3 regions of the Shewanella sp. GD03713 genome follow, and region 2 is predicted to be linked to each of the others. Evidence: predicted binding sites of a transcription regulator. Region 2 holds the regulator's gene; each other region holds the start of a gene.
What was found. Region 2 encodes NrdR, which represses ribonucleotide reductase genes. Its sites were predicted from a motif close to AAACACNANATNTNGTGTTT; they were not measured.
Positions count from the first base shown of each region.

Region 1: a site for NrdR is predicted at 2,453-2,472, ahead of nrdD (anaerobic ribonucleoside-triphosphate reductase). Genes of this name have one in related genera too.
Region 3: a site for NrdR is predicted at 2,256-2,275, ahead of nrdA (class 1a ribonucleoside-diphosphate reductase subunit alpha). Genes of this name have one in related genera too.

Region 1 is NZ_JAOCIW010000001.1:2,998,199-3,003,318, forward strand. It holds gene nrdG (anaerobic ribonucleoside-triphosphate reductase-activating protein) at 1-199, opposite strand, end outside; gene nrdD (anaerobic ribonucleoside-triphosphate reductase) at 305-2,422, opposite strand; gene N5E87_RS13300 (hypothetical protein) at 2,776-3,456, opposite strand; gene rssA (patatin-like phospholipase RssA) at 3,621-4,568, opposite strand; gene N5E87_RS13310 (DEAD/DEAH box helicase) at 4,890-5,120, shown strand, end outside.
Region 2 is NZ_JAOCIW010000001.1:1,257,791-1,262,910, reverse strand. It holds gene ribBA (bifunctional 3,4-dihydroxy-2-butanone-4-phosphate synthase/GTP cyclohydrolase II) at 1-635, opposite strand, end outside; gene N5E87_RS05580 (riboflavin synthase) at 703-1,359, opposite strand; gene ribD (bifunctional diaminohydroxyphosphoribosylaminopyrimidine deaminase/5-amino-6-(5-phosphoribosylamino)uracil reductase RibD) at 1,367-2,512, opposite strand; gene nrdR (transcriptional regulator NrdR) at 2,612-3,061, opposite strand; gene glyA (serine hydroxymethyltransferase) at 3,272-4,525, opposite strand; gene ettA (energy-dependent translational throttle protein EttA) at 4,716-5,120, shown strand, end outside.
Region 3 is NZ_JAOCIW010000001.1:2,304,974-2,310,093, forward strand. It holds gene nrdA (class 1a ribonucleoside-diphosphate reductase subunit alpha) at 1-2,102, opposite strand, end outside; gene N5E87_RS10220 (HAD hydrolase-like protein) at 2,588-3,262, opposite strand; gene ubiG (bifunctional 2-polyprenyl-6-hydroxyphenol methylase/3-demethylubiquinol 3-O-methyltransferase UbiG) at 3,264-3,974, opposite strand; gene gyrA (DNA gyrase subunit A) at 4,360-5,120, shown strand, end outside.

The sequences.
Region 1 (5,120 bases), 1.7 Mb from region 2:
GGCGCACAATGCGCTCATCCTGTAGATCGGCAATAAGCGTATCTTCCATTGCCTTATCAAACAAATGGCCTGAGCGCACATCCCAAGTACTTTGATTATAGCAACCTCGGCATTGGTGCTCACAACCTGACACAAATAGGGTGACCCGAGTACCGGGGCCGTTCACCACGTCAACGGGATAATATTGGTGATAGTTCATTGCTGCGTCCGCGCTAAAGCCCAATATGGTTAGGGGCTAAAGATCAAAGCACAGTCGCCACCAGTGCGACTGTGCCAGTGTAACAAAACAAACAAGGCAAAAGTGTTACAAGTGTTTGATCCTGCGTTTCACTTCTTCTTGCTTGCCATGGTTGAATGGTCTGGCATCGGGGCTACCTAAGTAACCGCATACCCGACGCGTCACAGATACCCTGCTTGGCTCATGGTTGCCACATTTAGGACAAGTAAAGCCTTTACTGGTACAACTAAACTCACCGGTAAAACCGCAGTCGTAGCATTCATCAATCGGCGTGTTAGTGCCGTAGTAAGGCACGCGGCTATAGCTGTAATCCCACACATTTTCGAGCGCTTCGATATTGTGCTGCATATTGGGGTATTCGCCGTAGCAAATAAAGCCACCATTGGCAATAGCAGGATATGGCTGCTCAAAATCAATTTTATCGTAGGGATTCACCCGCTTTTCCACATCCAAGTGGAAGCTATTGGTGTAATAGCCCTTATCGGTTACGCCCGCAACCACGCCGAATTGGCGCGCATCGAGTTTGCAGAAACGGCTGCAGAGGCTCTCACTCGGGGTGCTATAAAGACTAAAGCCATAACCGGTTTCGGCCTTCCATGCATCGGTAGCCGCTTTAAGGTGTGCGACAATCGCCACCGCTTTTTCACGCAGCTTGGCATCATCAAACACATGGGTTTCAGTGCCATAGAGCGCATTGATGGTTTCATGTAAACCGATATAGCCTAATGAAATCGATGCCCGACCATTTTTAAAGATTTGGGCGATATCATCATCGGCGCGCAGGCGCACACCACAGGCGCCTTCCATATACAGAATCGGCGCAACTCTGGCTTTAACGCCATTTAAGCGTTCGATGCGGGTGTCTAATGCGCGGCGGGCGAGCAGTAAACGCTCATCTAAAATGCGATAGAATTCAGCCTCATCGCCATTAGCCTCGAGGGCCACTCGGGGCAAGTTTAAGCTGACTACCCCAAGGTTATTGCGCCCTTCATGGACCAGTTCGCCATTTTCTTTGTAGGAGCCTAAAAAGCTGCGACAGCCCATTGGGGTTTTAAATGATCCCGTGACCTTTTCCACTTGCTCGTAGTTCAAAATATCCGGATACATGCGCATGCTGGCGCATTTTAGGGCCATTTGTTTGACATCGTAGTTGCAGTCACCGGCCTTGTGGTTAATGCCATCACGAATCGCAAACACCAGTTTAGGGAACACGGCAGTCTTACGATTTTTACCTAGGCCCGTCATACGTACTTTCAACATGGATTGCTGAATTAAACGCGACTCCCACGAGGTACCAAGACCAAAACCAAAGGTCACAAAGGGCGTTTGCCCATTGGCGGTATGTAAGGTATTCACTTCATATTCAAGGGATTGAAAAGCATCATGGCATTCTTTTTCGGTGAGCGCCGTCGCATAGGCCTTGGCATCTTTAATCTGCCAGTTGAGCGCCACTTGGTAGTGCTTGTCATAGCTCTTCGCCACAAAAGGCGCGAGCACTTCATCGATACGGTTAATCGTAGTGCCGCCATAAATATGGCTCGCCACTTGGGCAATAATCTGCGCCGTTACCGCCGTAGCGGTGGAGATGGATTTTGGGGTCTCAATTTCGGCGTTGCCCATCTTAAAACCGTGGGTCAACATGCCTGCCAAATCAATCAACATGCAGTTAAACATCGGGAAAAACGGCGAATAATCGAGGTCGTGATAATGGATCTCGCCAAGTTCATGGGCGGCCACTACATCCTTAGGCAGAATATGGCTCTTGGCGTAATGTTTCGCAACAATACCCGCGAGCAGATCCCGCTGGGTTGGGATCACTTTAGAGTCTTTATTGGCGTTTTCATTTAACAGCGCCGCATTGCTCTGCTCGACTAAACCACGGATTTCGAGATTGAGTTTACTGGTCGCATCGCGACAAATATCTCTGTCGTGGCGATACTCGATATAAACCCGCGCCAAGGATTTGTAAGGACCTTCCATCAAGAGATTTTCAACTGCGTCCTGTAAATGGTGGATCTCGACTTCTGCCAGATTCGCCACTCGCTCCCTCACACAGGCGGCAACCGTCGCGGCATAGTCAGCATCCTCTATCCCAACCGAGTTTGCAGCCGCTATCACTGCATCTCTTATCCTTGTTTCATCAAAAGGTGTGCGGCAACCATCCCGCTTGATCACGACTGGCATTGTTCAGTTCCTCTCCATTCCGATTAAAATTAACACTACATATAGTGTTCAGATAATCAATAAACACAATATCTAGGCAATTAAGCGGCATTAACACCTAAAATTCCATGATCCAGATCATGATTTATCGGATGGATAAAAAGAACAAAGAAGAACTGTAGCCAAGCCCAATGATCTCAGTTTTAAGCCTTGACCTTGGCCATAAAGCAGGATAGCGGACGCTAAAAATGCCCGCTAATCACGACAAAGGACCTTGGCCCGAAAGCCAAAGTCCTTGTAATAAGAAGTCCTTGGAATAAAAGCAGTCCGTAGCTCGGCGTTTACCTTTAGCTAAAGTTTGCGCTCAGACAGGGTTAACGCTTGGCTAAGGCAAGATAACTACTCAGTTGCCCCGATGCCGATTGCTGCATTCCCATGGAAGAGGCCACTTGCATGGTCGATTTAAGCCCCTGCCATAACTGCTTTTGGCTGTCACTCAGTGTTGGGTTGCTATTTAGATAATCGGTTAACTGGCCAAATACCTTGGTGGCTTTTTGTGCCAGCACAGGGGATTGCGCATCATCCATATTCGACAATACATTCTTAGCATCGACTAAGGTGTTGATCATCGGACTGTTTGGTGACTTTTCCGCTAAGGACTTCAGCTCGTCATCGATAAAGTCCTGCAGTGATTGCTTGCTCGGCTTTTGGCTCGGCAAATTAATGCCGTTTTGTGACAGGCGCTCAACCTGTGCATCGGACAAAATACCGTCCTTTTGCAGCCGAGACACTAAGGCCGGAATATCTGACACACTAAACTGGCCATCGGCAAAAAAATCCTTCGACATGGCTTGGATTTTTTGTGCCCTAAGCGCACGGGGTGACAAGGCAATCTCATCACTAGGTTTCGTCTCAGTCTTAGGCGTATCCTTGGTGGATGAGTTGGCATCCGTCAAGGATTCTGTCTTACTCGTGTCCGTCTTCTTGCTGTTCAGGCCATAGGCATCGGCAACACTGCTACGGTTCAGATTTAAGGCATTTAAAAGAGGATTCATCGTCAATAATTCGGCATCTAACACTGTGTGATGGGGTTAAAGCAAAAAATAAGCCAATCAAACAGTCACTTGCCTAAATTATTATTCGTTTCACGAGCACGAGCTTGCCAGAACGAACAAAATTTAATCTCGAAACGTCAACACGCCCTGAGTCTCCTCGCGACTTAGCCTTTCCAAATCGCAGCTTCAATTAAGTGCGCGACTTTAGCTACAGCTGCCTCCCCCGCCGCAATCGCCTCATCGGCACGGTGAAATTCCATGGTGCCGATATTAGCGACTTCGGGCACAACCAAGACATCGGGCGGATCTCCCATCAAACGCGCCCGTTTATGACGCTGCTCTAAAATCCCCATCGATTGAGACATCACCGCAATCATGCCAGGGTTAGATTTAGTGCCGAGGGAAAACTTGTCGGTTAAACTGCTGACATACTCCCGCCCCCGAGCAAATAAATCCATAAAGCCGGTTTCTTGGCGCGCGGGCATTTCGGCTTCTTCCTTCGGCGCCTTATGGCTGGTCATATTGACGGGCAATACCTGCAGCCGCCCCGAATGAAACCCGTGCAAATCCACGGCAATCACAATATCGACGCCCATCGCGCGGCTCACTGACACAGGCACAGGGTTCACCACAGCGCCATCGACTAACCAACGATCTCCTTGACGAACGGGGGCTAATATCCCCGGCATTGAGCAAGAGGCGCGCACAGCTTGGCGTAAATCGCCATGGCGAAACCAAATTTCTTGCCCAGAATACAAGTCAGTCGCGATTGCTGCAAAGGGTCGCTCGAGCTCTTCAATATTGATATCACCGATGCGCGATTGCAGCACATCGAAGACTTTCTCGCCGCCGATCAAACCGCCCTTACGCCAACGAATATCCATTAACCCGAGGACATCCCAGCTCGAAAAACTGCGCACCCACTCCTCAAGCTCGGTCAAATGATTATGGGCATAGGCCGCCCCGACGAGCGCGCCGATTGAACATCCGGCCACTTTATCGGGTTTGACTCCCATGGCGGCCAAGCCATTGAGTACACCGATGTGAGCCCAACCTTTGGCGGCTCCGCTTCCAAGCGCGATGCCAATGGTGGGTTTTGTTCCCTTGCCCATAATATGTTTCCCTTAACAACTCAATGATTTGAATAAGCTAAATTCCGCCCTGAGTACTGTCAATCATTTATGGATTTATTCCACTTAGCGCGTTAAAAGGCCGCTGTGGAAATGAATCCAAGGTCCATCGAATGCAACACCTCCAAGAAGCTGCCTAGCCCGTTATACACATGTTGGGGGTTACTACTCACGTCTTTGCTAAATCGCCAGCCATAACAGCGGCTATTTAGCGGATTCAGTAAGATAATGACCAATCAAGATAGCTGAGCATAGTGATTTAAGGCTATAATCTGCCCTCACTCAGATTTAGGGGATATACCTTTGCAGTTTACTGATTTTTCTCTGGACCAGCGTCTGTTACAAAGCTTAAAGCATATGGGGATTGCGACCCCAACCGCCATCCAGGAACAAGCACTGCCTATCGCATTGGCAGGTAAAGATTTAATGGCGTCATCAAAGACAGGCTCAGGTAAGACCTTAGCTTTTTTGTTGCCAGCGATGCAAAGGGTTATCTCCACCCGCGCCTTAACCAAGCGCGATCCTAGAGTACTG
Region 2 (5,120 bases):
CATTTGGCTTCGCGCACGACTGTGGTTTCTTTGGTGTTGCGGTATTCGATAAGCGCCGCAATAGTGCCGATTTTAATCCCATGTAATTCAGAGAAAATCTCTAAATCGGGGCGACGGGCCATAGTGCCGTCTTCATTGAGGATCTCAACAATCACGCCCGACGGCTCAAGCCCTGCTAAACGGGCTAAATCACAACCCGCTTCAGTGTGACCTGCGCGGGTTAACACGCCGCCGTCCTGCGCCATTAATGGGAAGATATGACCAGGCTGTACTAAATCCGACGCCTTGGCATCTTTAGCCACGGCAGCTTTTACTGTTACGGCGCGATCGTGGGCCGAAATCCCAGTGGTTACGCCTTCTGCTGCTTCAATCGATACTGTAAAGTTAGTCGAGAACTGCGCATTGTTATTAGTCACCATCAAGGGCAGGTTTAACTGCTGGCAACGGGCTTTAGTCATCGTTTGGCAGATAAGTCCACGACCGTATTTCGCCATAAAGTTAATCGCTTCAGGCGTGACCAGCTCGGCCGCCATAATCAGGTCGCCTTCGTTTTCTCTGTCTTCGTCATCCATCAAAATAACCATTTTGCCTTGACGAATATCCTCGATGATCTCTTCTATACTGTGCAGCGCCATTGTAGGACCTTTATGATTTTACTGTTGTTATGAAATTCTATACCTAAGTGAGCTAAGTGCCAGTGCCCTAACGCACAAAGCCAGCACGGGCTAACATTTCCATAGTCACCCCACCGCCTTGGGTTTCTTTAGTATCAAAGCGCATTAAACGCTCTAAATAGCGGGCGATTAAATCCACTTCAATATTCACCTTATCGCCAGCTTTCAAATCTACCAACGTGGTTTCACCCGCAGTATGGGGCACTATGGTTAATCGGAAACGGTGTCCATCGACTTCATTTACCGTCAAACTCACACCATCGATGGTGATAGAACCTTTATGGGCGATGTAGCGAGCCAGCTCCGCAGGCGCCGCTAACCAAAATTCGATTGCTTGCCCACGAGCAAGACGCTGCTCTACGGTGGCAATGCCATCCACATGGCCGCTGACCATATGCCCGCCGAGGCGAGTTGTCGGGGTAACGGCTTTTTCAAGATTAACCTTAGTGCCGACTTTATAGTTAGCAAAGCCTGTGAGACTGACAGTTTCAGCCGACACATCCGCCACATAGCCATCGGCTAATTGCTGAACCACAGTCAAACACACCCCATTGGTGGCAATACTGTCGCCTAAACGCACATCGCTTAAATCCAGTTTGCCACTGGCAACCGTCAAACGAATATCATCGCCTTTACGTTCAAGCTTTCGCAGCGTGCCAACGGCCTCAATAATCCCAGTAAACATGGTTAACTCACTTATTCGCTAAAGATGGATTGGACGTGAGCCTCAAGGTGAAACGCGTATCCGCGCCCACTTTACGCTCATCGACCAGTTTGAGGGTCGGAATATCGGCCATCATTTGATAATCGGGTAATTCGAGTAGATTACGTCCCTGTGCGCCAAGGATTTTCATCGCTTGATACAGCACTAATTCATCGGCTAATCCCGCTCCGATAAAGGCGCCGGCTAAGGTCGCGCCCGCTTCGATAAGCACCTGATTACAGCTTTTGCCTAAATAGCTTAAGAGTGCGGGCAGCGAGATTCGACCATCAATCGCCGGTAATTGAAGACAAGTCACATGGGCGGGCAACTGCTCTACAAAGGCTGGCGAGTAAGGCTCAGTTGAGACTAATAACATCGGCGATTCAATCGCAAGCAATGCTGCCGTAATCGGCATCCGGCAACGACTGTCTAAAATAACCCGCAGCGGTTGTAAAATCTGCGCTTCTCTCAATTGTGAGCTAAGGCTGCCAAGCTCTGAGTAGCGCACATTGAGCGAAGGGTCATCGGCTAGCACAGTGTCAATCCCTGTCACTAGGGCGCAGGCGCGTAAACGTAAACGCTGCACATCGCGGCGAGCTTCGGGGCCAGTGATCCATTTGGACACACCGTTTGATAACGCGGTTTTACCATCGAGACTCGCGGCAAGCTTTACCGTCACCCAAGGTAGGCCTGATTCCATGCGCTTCATAAAACCAAGATTTAAAGCGTAAGCTTCGTCGCGGTGCAAACCGACATCCACTTGAATGCCCGCATCGCGCAGCATTTGAATACCGCGACCACCGACCTGAGGATTGGGATCTTCAACCGCCACCACAACTCGTTTTACACCAATATTGATCAGCGCCAAGGCGCAGGGCGGTGTGCGGCCATAATGGCTACAAGGTTCTAAGGTGACATAGGCGGTCGCGCCGCGTGCACTATCGCCAGCCATCCGCAGTGCATGCACCTCGGCGTGGGGCTCGCCGGCTTTTTGATGATAACCTTCACCGACAATCTGATTATCTTTTACGATAACGCAACCCACACTAGGATTGGGGCGAGTGGTATAAAATCCTTTGCGAGCCAGTTGTATGGCTCGGCTCATCATCTGGTTATCGAGTTCTGACCAATTCATATAAACCCTATGAAATCTTGAGGAAGCGTGTCCGAATGCTGCGCATAACGAGGCGCTAACCTAAGCACTAACCTAAGCGCTAACTTAAGATAACCCACATTACTTTTGCAGTTTCGCAATCGCCTCACCAAATTCGGAGACATCTTCAAAGGCGCGATAAACCGAGGCAAAACGAATATAGGCAACCTTATCTAGGCTCATTAACTGTTCCATCATCAAGTTACCTATCATCTCGGATGGCACTTCGCGCTCGCCGGTAGCCCGCAGCGTTGACTTGATTTTACTTAAGGCCTGCTCGATTTCATCCATGGACACAGGGCGCTTTTCGACCGCGCGTAACATACCTGCTTGCAGCTTTTCTTCATCGAAGGGTTGGCGCGTACCATCGCGTTTAATCACCCGTGGCATAACTAATTCTGCCCCTTCGAAGGTAGTAAATCTTTCGTGGCATTCGGTGCATTCTCGGCGACGACGCACTTGATGGCCTTCCGCCACTAATCGGGAATCGATCACTTTAGTATCTGTCGCGCTGCAAAATGGACAATGCATTGAGCCTCCTGCCGTGAATGGAATAAAGCCTATGGCTTTCGCTGTTTCTCGCTTAAACCGAGCGGGTTTAAGTCTAAGATTTTAGCAATAAAAATGGCCGCTTAATGCGGCCATGGGATTTTATCCTATTTATCGGCTGAGGTTAACCACCTGAGAGTGACACCCTAAGCAGTTGTGAACTCAGCTTTCATATTCAGATAAATTAACGAATTAACCGTAAACAGGGAAACGGGCGCACAGTGCCAATACTTGGCCTTTTACGCGCTCGATGACCGCTGGGTTGTGGGCATCGTCGAGGATGTCACAGATCCAACCGGTTAACTCTTTCGCTTCAGCTTCTTTAAAGCCACGGCGAGTGATCGCAGGCGTACCGATACGCACACCAGAGGTCACGAATGGAGAACGTGGGTCATTTGGCACAGAGTTTTTGTTTACTGTGATGTTCGCGCTACCTAAAGCGGCATCGGCTTCTTTACCCGTCAGGTCGCGACCGATTAAGTCCACCAGCATTAAGTGGTTGTCAGTACCGCCAGAAACGATCTTGTAACCGCGCTCTAAGAACACTTCAACCATGGCTTTAGCATTCTTAACCACTTGTTGTTGGTAAGCTTTGAACTCTGGCTCTAAAGCTTCTTTGAAGGCTACCGCTTTACCCGCGATAACGTGCATCAAAGGACCGCCTTGACCGCCTGGGAATACCGCAGAGTTCAGCTTCTTGTATAGCTCCTCATCATCGGCAGCAGACAGAATGATACCGCCACGAGGACCGGCTAAGGTCTTGTGAGTGGTTGAGGTCACAACGTGCGCGTGTGGCACTGGGTTTGGATACACACCAGCGGCGATAAGACCCGCAACGTGCGCCATGTCGACAAACAGGTAAGCACCGATTTTGTCTGCAATTTCGCGCATTCTTGCCCAGTCAACGATGCCTGAGTAAGCAGAGAAACCACCGATCATCATCTTAGGCTTATGTTCAACCGCCAGACGTTCCATTTCGTCGTAGTCGATTTTGCCTGATTCATCGATGCCGTAAGGAATGATGTTGTACAGTCTACCGGAGAAGTTTACAGGTGAACCGTGGGTCAAGTGACCACCGTGAGCGAGGTTCATACCTAAAACGGTATCGCCTGGTTTTAACAATGCCATGTAAACGGCGCTGTTTGCTTGAGAACCTGAGTGAGGTTGCACGTTTGCGTAAGTCGCACCAAACAGTTGTTTTGCACGCTCAATCGCTAAGGTTTCAACTACGTCCACATACTCACAACCACCGTAGTAACGCTTGCCTGGGTAACCTTCGGCGTACTTGTTGGTTAATTGTGAACCTTGCGCTTGCATCACGCGTGGACTGGTGTAGTTTTCAGAAGCAATCAGCTCAATATGCTCTTCTTGACGCAGAGTTTCGTTCTGAATTGCGTTGAACAGTTCCGGATCATAATCTGCGATATTCATATCTTTTTTCAGCATTGCTTACTCCAGCTGCCAATTCTTGTAGGTAGGGTTGCGCGGTATTCTACTCGTAACGAGCCGACAATCCCAGTCTCTGAAACATGAAAATCCTACAGTTTTACCTTGAACTCGCCTCAATGCCGAGTTGAGTTCGGCGCGCAATCGAGTAGAATTAGCCGCATCATTAGTCACTTATAGATGCAGAAAAATGGCTCAGTTTGTTTACAGCATGCTGCGGGTGGGCAAGGTTGTTCCTCCTAAGAAGCAGATCCTTAAAGACATTTCCTTAAGCTTTTTCCCCGGCGCTAAGATCGGTGTATTAGGTCTTAACGGTTCAGGTAAATCCACCCTACTGCGCATCATGGCCGGTATCGATACCGAGATTGAGGGTGAAGCGCGCCCAATGCCAGGTCTGAAGATTGGTTATCTGCCGCAAGAACCAAAACTCGATCCGACGCAAACCGTGCGTGAAGCGATTGAAGAAGCGGTTTCTGAAGCCAAAAATGCCCTCAAACGATTAGACGAAGTCTATGCGGCTTACGCCGATCCCGATGCGGACTTCGACGCACTTGCCAAAGAGCAAGGTGAACTCGAAGCCATCATTCAGGCGCAG
Region 3 (5,120 bases), 1.0 Mb from region 2:
GGGTCATAGTTAGTGTTGGCCGAAATTGCTTGGTCAACGAATTTTTGCATGATACCCACGAGCTGTAAGTAACCTTCGTTGCTTGGCATTTGCCATAGCAGCTCGTAGTTGTATTTCAGCTCATCAAAATCAGGCACCACTTGCTTTAACTGGCCATCTTTACTGGCTTTCACACTGATCAAACCGCGTGGAGGTTCGATACCGTTAGTCGCGTTTGAGATCTGTGATGAAGTCTCAGACGGCATCAATGCAGACAGGGTCGAGTTACGTAAACCGTGCTGTTTGATGTCGTGGCGCAGTGTTTCCCAGTCTAAATGCAATGGCTCGCTGCAAATCTTATCTAAATCACGTTTGTAGGTATCGATAGGTAAAATACCTTGGGCGTAAGTGGTCTCATTAAATAATGGGCACGCACCTTGCTCTTTTGCCAGATTCATTGACGCCTTAAGCAGATAGAATTGAATCGCTTCAAAGGTCTTGTGAGTCAGGTTGTTCGCGCTACCATCGGAGTACTTCATGCCATTCTTCGCTAAGTAGTTAGCGAAGTTGATAACACCAATACCCAAGGTACGACGGTTCATCGATGAAATTTCAGCCGCTTTGATTGGATAATCTTGGTAATCCAGTAGGTTATCCAGTGCACGTACCGCTAAATCGGCTAATGGCTCAAGCTCGGCTAAGTTTTTGATCGCACCTAAGTTTAATGCTGACAGTGTACACAGCGCGATTTCACCGTTTGGATCGTCAATGTTGTTCAACGGCTTGGTCGGCAGCGCGATTTCAAGACAAAGGTTAGATTGTCTGATCGGAGCGACTTTCGAGTCGAACGGACTGTGGGTGTTACAGTGGTCAACGTTTTGGATGTAGATACGGCCCGTTGAAGCACGTTCTTGCATCATTAATGAGAACAGTTCGACCGCTTTCAATGTCTTCTTACGAATGCTGCTGTCTTGCTCATATTGCAGGTACAGACGTTCGAATTCGTCTTGATCTTCGAAGAAGGCATCGTAAAGACCAGGCACGTCCGATGGGCTGAACAGGCTGATGTTTTCGCCTTTGATCAGACGTTGATACATCAGCTTGTTGAGCTGCACGCCGTAGTCTAAGTGGCGAATACGGTTATCTTCAACACCACGGTTGTTTTTCAGTACCAGCAGGGATTCCACTTCTAAGTGCCAAATGGGGTAGAAGAGGGTCGCAGCACCACCACGAACGCCGCCTTGCGAGCAAGACTTCACCGCCGTTTGGAAATACTTGTAGAAAGGTAAGCAACCCGTATGGAAGGCTTCGCCGCCACGGATTGGGCTACCTAATGCACGGATACGACCCGCGTTGATACCAATACCAGCGCGTTGGCTCACGTATTTCACGATAGACGATGCGGTCGCATTGATAGAATCTAAGCTGTCGCCACATTCAATCAGTACACATGAACTGAATTGACGTGTTGGCGTACGTACACCCGCCATGATTGGCGTGGGCAGCGAAATCTTAAAGGTCGATACCGCGTCGTAAAAATCTTTAACGTATTGCAGGCGCGTTTCCTTTGGATAACGGGCAAACAAACAGGCCGCCACCAGAATATAGAGGAACTGGGCGCTCTCGTAGATCTCGTGGGTCACACGGTTTTGTACCAGATACTTACCTTCGAGCTGTTTTACCGCCGCGTAAGAGAAGTTCATATCGCGCCAATGGTCGATATAGCTGTCCATGATATCGAGTTCTTCGCGGGTGTAATCCTGCAGAATATGCATATCATACTTGCCAAGCTCAACCAGTTTAGTCACATGGTCGTATAACTTTGGCGGTTCGAACTGACCAAAGGCCTTCTTACGTAAATGGAATACGGCTAAGCGCGCAGCCAGAAACTGATAATCTGGAGATTCTGGGGAAATTAAATCCGCCGCAGATTTGATGATCGTTTCGTGGATAGCTTCGGTTGGGATCCCGTCGAAAAACTGTAAATGCGTGCGAAGTTCAACTTCAGAAACAGAAACGTTTTTTAATCCCTTGGCTGCCCAAGTAATTACGCGGTGTATCTTGTCGAGATCGATTGTCTCACGTGCACCACAGCGTTTTGTGACTGTCATATTGCTATTCATTGAAGAGAGGCCTTGGTTCTGATATCTGTTCAGGTGAACTAAGTCACCGTACGTTTCCTTGTAAAACAATCAACCTGAAAACCCTTAATACTGCTGACTATGCAGGAGATAGTCGATTTAACGGGGAACTTCTAGTGTGTCTGATTGCTACCTATACACAAGATATGGTGTTTTAAATAATCTGAGATACAAGATAGTGAGGTTTGCCGCTATTTGCAAGTCTCAATTCAGGGGGTATCTTGTGGATATCTTGAGGATAAAGAAAAGCGTTAGTGATGACTAACCCTGAAGCTCAAATTGAGATTAGCGTGCGAGATTGATGGCGTTTTTTTGCGCAAATTTCACTGTGTGATCGATCGCTAAAATAAGCAGCGATCGCGATCGCAAGGATTGACCCTTAGCCTAAATTGCATTACCAGCGAAGGGGGCAGAATTTCGCCATTAAAGGTTCAGTTGAGCAATGAGCACGAGTCAATTCGTTACCGCTATTTTGCGAATGCTTGGCTTAATGCCGAATGCAAACTCGATGGCGAGTTAAACTGCGCATAGGCAGGCCATGCATAGGGCGTATCGGCCTCACCCAAATATCCCCACAGCGCCACACCGCCGAGCATGCCCGCCGCTTGAGCCGCGAGTAAATCCCGCTCGGCATCGCCTAAATAGAGGATTTGCTGTGGTAGGCATTGCAGCTGCTGCGCGCCCAATAGCATAGGTGCGGTATGAGGCTTAGGATAACGAGTGGAATCGCCACTGATCATCACCGGCATACGTGAGCTGAGCTTAAGTTTATGCAATAGCGGTCGTGTAAAGCGGGCGGGTTTATTGGTGATCACCCCAAACGGTATTCGGCATAACTCGAGCCAATCGAGCAGGGGGGCGATACCATCAAACAACTGGCAATGGTCGCCATTGATCCTTTGATAATGGGCGAGGAGCCCTTGCTGTACTTGAGTGCGCAGGGAATCATCCGCACCGGGAATCGCCGCATCGACTAAGGCAAAGCTGCCATGGGAGGCAGCGCTACGCATGTCTGCGAGAGGTTTTGCTGCGATACCGACATCCGACAAACTGAGGTTAAGGGCCTGAACCAGATCCGGCGCGGTATCGGCAAGGGTACCGTCAAGGTCGAATAAGACCCCTTTAACCTCAGCTAAGCTCATCTTAATCTACCTTTTGCGTCGCAATCATATAATTAACATCGACCTTTGGGGTGTACTTAAAGATCCCCGTCAGTGGGTTATAGGTGATCCCAAGTGCATCTTTACAGATAAGATCGGTGTTATCGACTAAGGCAATCAATTCAGAAGGTTTGATAAACTTATTATGATCATGGGTGCCAATGGGCAGCATCTTTAATAGGTACTCGGCGCCGACAATGGTCTCGACAAAAGACTTAATATTACGGTTGATGGTTGAGAAAAACACAAAACCGCCGGGTTTAACCATATCGCAGCAGGCTTGAATGACTGATTGCGGATCCGGCACATGCTCGAGCATCTCCATACAAGTCACCACATCGTAGTATTCGCGGTGATCTTCTCGATGGGCCTCGGCAGTGTTTTTGACGTAGTTGATGCTCACGCCAGTTTCCAGTGCATGTAAACGCGCGACTTCTAATGGTTCTTCACCCATATCGAGGCCGTCAACGACCGCGCCGATGCGCGCCATGCTTTCGGATAAAATGCCGCCGCCACAGCCGACGTCGAGCACTTTCTTACCAAAAATCCCGCCCGCCGTCTGATCGATATAGTTAAGGCGCAGGGGATTTAATAGATGCAGCGGCTTAAACTCGCCGTTGAGATCCCACCAGGTTTCGGCCATACGTTCAAACTTTGCGATTTCCTGCGGGTCTACGTTGGTATTCTGTTGCATGCTATTACCTATTACGGCTGTCATTGTGCGGCTATTATAACGACAATGGGGGATAAACACAGTATTGGCTGATCCTAAGTCTTTGTGGTTGAGTGAAATTTCAACAATTATCATTAATTCTTAAACACTTTGTGAAGCAGAGCGGTTTTTCTGCTCGGATATTAATCAAGTCTTGGCCTCAATTTCGCCATTAACAACGGATTTTATCGGGTTTAAAAGGGCAAATTGACAGTGTTTTCATCTATTAAGCCACATCCTTCGCAATTCACGTAGGATAGGTCTGGCGACATTAAATAACTGTGTTAGAATGCCAAATCACGTTTTTGGGCCGCTCAATGATACGGATTATACGTTGTCGGCTAATTTTCAGGGGAACGAGCAGTTTATGACTGATCTGGCATCATCTATTTCGCCAATTAATATCGAAGACGAACTAAAGAATTCGTACCTTGATTACGCCATGAGCGTCATCGTGGGACGTGCATTACCAGACGTGCGTGATGGCCTTAAGCCTGTGCATCGCCGCGTGCTGTTTGCCATGAGTGAATTGAAGAACGATTGGAACAAGCCGTACAAAAAGTCTGCCCGTGTGGTCGGTGACGTGATCGGTAAATATCACCCCCATGGTGATGTGGCGGTTTACGATACTATCGTACGTATGGCTCAGCCTTTCTCTCTGCGTTACACCTTAGTCGACGGTCAAGGAAACTTCGGTTCGGTTGACGGTGACTCCGCAGCGGCAATGCGTTATACCGAAATCCGTATGGACAAGTTAGCGCACCAGCTCCTCGCCGATCTTGAAAAAGAAACCGTTGACTATGTGCCTAACTACGATGGCACAGAACAAATTCCTGCTGTATTACCGACACGTGTCCCTAACCTGTTAATCAACGGTTCTTCGGGTATTGCGGTAGGTATGGCGACTAATATTCCGCCTCATAACTTAACCGAAGTCGTTAAGGGCTGTTTAGCGCTGATCGCCGATCCTGCGTTGTCTATCGAACAGCTGATGGAACATATTCCAGGCCCAGACTTCCCAACGGCGGCGATTATCAATGGCCGTAAAGGCATTATCGATGCGTACAAGACAGGCCGCGGCCGCGCCGTTATGCGCGCGCTGGCTGAAGTCGAAACCGAAGATAACGG